Regions from separate parts of the Provencibacterium massiliense genome, predicted to be linked through region 2. Evidence: riboswitches for the same ligand, from Rfam matches in the RefSeq annotation. Region 2 holds a riboswitch; the other holds the start of a gene.
The links. A riboswitch is a leader RNA that binds a small molecule or an ion and turns the genes downstream of it on or off. The one in region 2 is predicted to bind thiamine pyrophosphate.
Positions count from the first base shown of each region.

Region 1: another riboswitch for thiamine pyrophosphate. It lies ahead of B5477_RS08950 (thiamine-binding protein); the one in region 2 lies ahead of B5477_RS03605 (energy-coupled thiamine transporter ThiT).

Region 1 is NZ_FWCH01000012.1:812,370-815,775, reverse strand. It holds gene B5477_RS08960 (ABC transporter substrate-binding protein) at 1-399, opposite strand, end outside; gene B5477_RS08955 (ABC transporter permease) at 414-1,196, opposite strand; gene B5477_RS08950 (thiamine-binding protein) at 1,168-1,473, opposite strand; TPP riboswitch at 1,563-1,694, opposite strand; gene B5477_RS08945 (VOC family protein) at 1,814-2,215, shown strand; gene B5477_RS08940 (MATE family efflux transporter) at 2,309-3,406, opposite strand, start outside.
Region 2 is NZ_FWCH01000010.1:254,229-257,634, reverse strand. It holds gene B5477_RS03610 (hypothetical protein) at 71-604, opposite strand; gene B5477_RS03605 (energy-coupled thiamine transporter ThiT) at 917-1,489, opposite strand; TPP riboswitch at 1,579-1,692, opposite strand; gene prfB (peptide chain release factor 2) at 1,743-2,867, opposite strand; gene B5477_RS03595 (RING finger protein) at 3,112-3,406, shown strand, end outside.

The sequences.
Region 1 (3,406 bases), on a different contig from region 2:
CCCGGCACTCTTCAAGGAGATGATCCCCGAGGTGTTGTGTTGGATGATCCCGGCCACGGCGGTCACCGGCAGGGGCGGATCGGCGCTCAGTGCGGTTCCGAGGTTTTCCTGGATGCTTACTCCGAACTGCGCCTTGCCCGAGGCGACCAGCGCGATCGAGCCGTCCTCGGGCGGCTGGACGATCGTTACATCCAGTCCGGCATCCTGATAAAAGCCGTTTTCCAGTGCGACATAGAGCCCGGTATGATTGGTGTTGGGCGTCCAGTCGAGCACCACGGTAATGGCCTTCTGTCCGGCTTCCTGCGGCTGTGCCGTTGAGGTTGGGCCCGCACAGGCGCTTAGCGCGCCCATACAGAGGGAAAGGCCCAGCGCCAGGCTGAGCAGTTTTCTTATCGGCATGTCAGGTTCTCCTTTTATTTCAGTATTGCGCGGGTGTCCTGCCTGTGCTTCCAGGGCATGGCCCCGCGCTGGAGCAGGGAGACCAGCCACATCGCCAGCAGGCTGATCCCGCTGATCAGGAAGATCACCGCGAACATCTTGTCGAAGGCATAGGCCTTGCGCACCCGGGTCATATAGACCCCGAGCCCGCCGTTGCCGCCCAGCCATTCGGCCACCACCGCTCCGACGATGGAATAGGCCGTGCTCACCCGCAGCCCGGAAAAGAAGCTTTCCAGCGACGAGGGAAGTTTGAGCTGCCAAAGAATCTGACGGCGGGAGGCGCCCATCGACTGAAAGAGGCGGACGGTATCCGGGTCCACTGCGGCGAAGCCGCTGAGGATGCTGACCACCAGCGGGAAGAAGCAGGTGATGAAAATCAAGGTGATCTTGGGCAGCAGCCCATACCCCAGCCAGAGCACCAGCAGCGGCGCGACGGCAATGGTGGGCACCGTCTGGGTGAGTACAATCACCGGATAGACGGCCCGGCGCAGGAACGCAAAGCGGTCCATCGCCACCGCCAGAAAAAAGGCGGCGGCGATGCTCGTCGACAGCCCGATGGCGGATTCCGTCAGTGAGACGGCGGCGTTTTGCATGAGCAGGGGAAAATCCCCGATGAAGGCCGCCAGCACCCTGCCGGGCGAGGGGAGCATGAATGCGGGGATCAGCTCAAGCGCGCAGGCCAGCCACCACAGCAGCAAAAGCAGGGCGAGAAAGCTCAGCGGGTAGAGCTTACTGATGATGCTTGGTGACTTTTTCATCAATGGTCATCACCCCGGCGTTCGGGTTGTAGGAGATTTTAACATAGGCGGCGACGCTCGGCGCGCCCTCGCGGGTACAGATGAGCTGGCAGTCCTTGACCAGCTGCATGAGGGTGTCGTAGTCCCCCTCCACCGAGGTTTCGAACGGACCGACATAGGTGGGCAGCCCGCTGCCCTTGAGGTGGGCGATCACAGCATCGATAATCCGCACGGCCTCCTCGTTGTTCGGGGCCTTCGGCACCACCTGGATGGCAATGCTTGCTTCTGGTTTTTGCATGATGAAACTTCCTTTCTTTTGCCGGGCTTTGCCCGAAAATTTAAGCAAACAAAAAAGCGCAAGGAAAGCCTTGCGCAGAAATTGGCAGATATACAGCAACCATTTCTTCCTACGCCGGCATTATCCGGATCAGGTTAAAGGGTTTAGGAGGGGAACGTCCCTCCATTCTCAGCCGAACCGGGATTTATCAATAAATCCTTTCAGCACCCCTGATGTTCACTTTTTTGTCACTCGCGTATATCTTACTGCAATTCTTTTGGCCTGTCAACCAAAAAGGACTTTTTCTCCTTGGCCTGCGGTGCTATAATGAAGTTGGAATGTGGGGAGAGGAGGGCCGGTTATGACGCTGGAAGAGAATATCATCGGGATAGAGCACATTGGCATCCCGACGATGGACATCGAGCACACCATCCAGTTTTACGAGGCGATCGGCTTTGGGCTGGAGTATTTTACCGAGCTTCCGCAGGAGGACGGCAAGTTGATCCGTATGGCGTATCTGCGCCTCAGAAATGTGGAGATCGAGGTTTATCAGGGAGGCCCGATCGCCGGGAAGAGCGGGGCGATCGATCACCTTGCGCTCAGCGTGGCGGACATTGAGGAGGCGTTCGAGCGGGTGAAAGAGAAGAAGCTGCCGCTGCTTGAGCCGCGGATCCGGACTCTCAACATGTTCGAGCACAAGGTGCGCTACTTTACGCTTGTCGGTCCCTCGGGGGAGCAAATTGAATTCAGCCAAAGGATTTAGACGGCCGATCTACGGTCATATTCCTTCCGCCGCTTTGTTTTAGAGAAAAATAATAGCGGGCCGTTGATTCTTTCAACGGCCCGCTTTCGCATATTAGTTGTCGATGTCGGCGGCCTCATCGTACTGGGAATAGGTGATGGCCTTGTGCTTCCAGCCGCCCTTGAAGTAAAAGAACATGGTGAGAGCCGCGCCGATTGCCCAACCGAACGCATAGCTGAAGAACATGTTGTCCCGCCCGAAGAAATGGGTAATCAGGTAGGAGGCGGGCACGCGCGCCGCCCAGAGGGAAAGGATCGAGGAGGCCATGGGGACCACCATCTCGCCCGCGCCGCGCATGACCGAGTTGAAGACAAAGAGAAGCGCAAGCAGAACATAGAAGGGAAGGACCCGGTTGAGGTAGGCGCAGCCCGAGGCGATAACCTCCTGCGAGGTGGTGAAGAGCCCCATCAGCTGGGAGCCGAAAAGGATTACCCCGCCGCCGAGGACTATGCTCACCAAAACACACATCACCAAAGCCGAGATGGTCCCGCGGTGTACCCTTTTAAGCTTGCCCGCGCCGATGTTCTGCCCCACATAGGTGGTGACGGCGTTGGTGATGCTCTGGATGGGGAGGAAGGCGAAGGTATCCAGCTTGTTCGCCACGTTAAAGCCGGCCATGAAAGCGGGACCGAAGGAATTGACCAGCGACTGCACCGCGATACTGCCCACCGAGAAGAGTGCCTGCTGGATTCCGGAAGGGATCCCTAGGCGGATAATCTGCACAAAGAGTGGCTTGACGAAGCGCAGCTTGAAGGGGGAGATGTGGATGAAGTCGTACTTCCTATTGATATAGAAGATGCCGAACACCCATGAGAAGATCTGGGCGATCACGGTGGCGATCGCCACCCCGGCGACACCCCAATGGAAGTTGACGACGAAGACCAGGTCCAGCACGATGTTGATAAAACAGGCGATGGTCAGGAAGAGCAGCGGGGTCTTGGAATCGCCCAGCCCCTGCATAATCCCCGAATTGATGTTGAAGCCGAGCGTGCCGATCATGCCGAGGAAGAGGATGATCAGGTAGGTCTTGGCGTCCGCCATGGTATTTTCCGGCACCTTGATGAAGCGCAGCAGCGGGTCGGCGATCAGCAGGGAGAGGATGGTCAGCGGGACCACTCCCACGATCACGGTGGTATACATGGTATTCACCGT
Region 2 (3,406 bases):
CGCGCGGGCCGGTTAAAGCAAAAAAAGCCCTTCCCGGCCATGGCCGGGAAGGGCTTTTAATTCATACTATTTAAAGCACCGTGAGCGTAAGGGACTTTTCCACCGTGTGAAGGGTCTGGCCGCTGACGCTGTCGCAGGCTTCGATGAGGGCCGTCGCCTCGTGGCTGCCAAGCTCCGGCACAAAGGAGAGCGCCGCATGCTCGACGTAATGATAGGGCTTGATCAGCCCCGAACGGTAGAGCTGGGTGCCGTCGGCAAGGGTCAGGGTCACCCGCATGAGCTGCTGGTTCTCGGGCGGATTTTCGATCCGCAGGTTTGCCGTGCCCTCCTTGCTGCTGACGACCGGCTTTTCGTTGAGGCGGTAGCTGAAGGAATCGAGGTCCCACAGATCCCCCGCCTTGGTATCGGTGAGCATCCCCACCTGCGCGGCGGTTTCATAGCCGTCGGGTGAAAACGCCTTCGCCTGGCCCATCCAGTCGTGGATGATCACCCCCACCACGATCCCGGCGACGCACAGGGAGATGGCGAGCGAGATGAAAAACATCACCTTCCGGCTGTAGCGCCGGTTGCCGTAACCGCGATAGGTGCGCAAATCTCTGGACATCACGTTACTCCTTTGACTCATCTTTCCTTCCATTATACTGCATTGTAGAGAAAAATAGTTGACCATTTTGTGAAAAGTGGTGGGAAATTTCATCAAAAAGGGGTGAACCCCCTCTTGGTGGGTTCACCCCTCCCTGCGCCTTTCTACGATTGATGAGGGCTCCTCGCCCTCAAACTCCCCGCCAGAGGAGTACGGCGCCATCGGCGCCGTTAGCCCCCTTGGAACCCTATTATTCAGAGCGCGGGCTGAGCATGGCCGCATTCGTAAAAGATTCTTTCGCGAATCGGGAGCGGTGGCTCACCGCCTCGCCGCCTATGCCATCTTCTTGCGGGTGATCGAGGCGCTCGCCAGGGAAAATACCTTCGAGAGAACCAGCGCGCCCAGGATGGTGGTGACCATCTCGGGGCCCATGTAGGCGATGTTGTAGGTGAAGGAGTAGGCAATCGCCCCGAAGCCGTCCGAGACGAGCGACCCCCAGACCAGGAACCCGGAGACGAAGTGGCAGGCAAAGCGCACCAGCACCGCCAGCGCCGAGCCTGCGGTATAGCCGATGGTCTGGCTCTTGATCGAGTGGCGGAAAACGCCGCCGAGCCCCATCGCGCCGTAGGCCAGCAGGTAGTCGATCACCGCCGCGCCGATGACCACCCAGGCGCTGCCGCCCGCGCCCGAAAAGCCGGTCATCATGTCCAGCAGCCCGTAGGCCGCTCCGCAGAGCACGCCCCAGCGCACTCCGTGGCGGTAGCCGAGCAGGGTCAGCGGCAGCATCGAAAACAGGGTGATCGAGCCGCCCGCGGCCCCCACCTTGATCCGAAAGACGTTGTTGAGGATCAGCGCCAGGGCGATCATCAACGCACTTTCCACCAGTTTCTTTGTTTTTTCGTTCATCTTTCCTTCCTCCAAAATCAATTTATTTCGGCAGTCCAGAAAACCTCCCCCGGAAAACGATACGCCCCGCGGCAAATACCGCGAGGCGCAACCAAAGCAATCACGTTTCCTACGCTGGCATTACCCAGATCAGGTTTGAGGGTTTTGAAATATCAGTCGGATTTCTCTCTCAGCCGGGCTCTTCCCAGCTCCCCTGTGGTTTATGAAACTGTCCGGTTCTGATTGTACTCACTTTTTTGCCGCTTGTCAACCGCTATTTTCCCTCGCCGAGGGTGCCGTTGGCCTGCTGCTTTAAGTACTCGTTGATGAACCCGTCGATGTCCCCGTCCATCACCGCGCCGATGTTCCCCACCTCGAAGCCGGTGCGGTGGTCCTTGGCCATGGTGTAGGGCATAAAAACGTAGGAACGGATCTGGCTGCCCCAGGTGATCTCCTTCTGGTCGCCCTTGATGTCCTCGATCCGCTCGAGGTGCTCGCGCTCCTTGATCTCGATGAGCTTGGAGCGCAGCATCTTCATACAGACCTCGCGGTTCTGGTGCTGGCTGCGCTCGTTCTGGCAGGCCACCACGATCCCGGTGGGCAGATGGGTGATCCGCACCGCCGATTCGGTCTTGTTGACGTGCTGCCCGCCCGCGCCCGAGCTGCGGTAGGTGTCCACCTGCAAATCGACGGGGTTGATCTCCACCTCGGTGTCGTCGTCGATCTCGGGCATGACCTCGAGCGAGGCGAAGGAGGTGTGCCGCCGTCCCGAGGCGTCGAAGGGGGAGATGCGCACCAGGCGGTGCACCCCGCTCTCACACTTGAGGTAGCCGTAGGCGTTCTGCCCCTCGATCAGGATCGAGGCGCTCTTGATCCCGGCCTCGTCCCCGTCCAGCCAGTCGAGCAGCTTATATTTGAAGCCCCGGCGCTCGGCCCAGCGGGTATACATGCGGTAGAGCATCTGGGCCCAGTCCTGCGCCTCGGTGCCGCCCGCCCCGGCGTGGAAGGTGAGGATGGCGTTGTTGCGGTCATATTCGCCCGAGAGCAGGGTGGAAAGGCGCTGCTCCTCGATCCTGCGTTCGAGCTGCTCATAGGCTTCGCTCACCTCGCCCAGCACCGAGAGGTCCCCCTCCTCATTGCCCAGCTCGCAGAGCGTCTCGATGTCCTCGTAGAGGGCGTAGAGCTTGTCGTAGTCCTCCTTGCGCCCCTTGAGGGCGGAAATCTCCTTTAATACCTTCTGGCTGCCGGATACGTCGTTCCAGAAGTATTCGTCCTTGGTGCGCTCCTCGAGCGCCCCGAGCTTCTCGGCGGCCGCGTCGTACCCGACCGCCTGGCGCAGGTCCAAAAGCTCCTTTTTGGTATCCCGCAGCTTTAGCATGAGCTGTTCAAATTCCAGCATAAATCCGTCTCCATTCCTGCCGCAATGCGGCCAAACGCTTTACCATTTATTATATATCATCACACGCGCCCTTGTAAAGTATGCACCGTTTATCTTATCATACCGTCTATCCTTTTACAACGCCGGCGGCCCTGCCCAATATCCTTAGTCCTTTCTCATAGGTATGGATTTTTGCGGTAAAATATAGTATACTGTGGATTACGAACCCGAATGTGCCCACCTGTGAGAGGAGATCCTCGGCTATATGAGCAAATATACCGGCGTAAAATGCCCGATCTGTGAGCAAAAGTTCACCGATGGCGACGATATTGTGGTCTGCCCGGTCTGCGGCACCCCCTATCACCGCACCTGCTATCAAAAGGCCGGCAGCTGCGTCAACCAGAAGCTGCACGAGACGCACACCGAATGGAGCGAGCAGGGCGCGCGCGCCCAGGAGGAGACCAAGTACGACGCCTCCCTTCCGCTGCGCTGCCCCAAGTGCGGCACCGTCAACCCGTCCGACGGGATCTTCTGCCAGATCTGCGGCTCCCGCCTGGGAG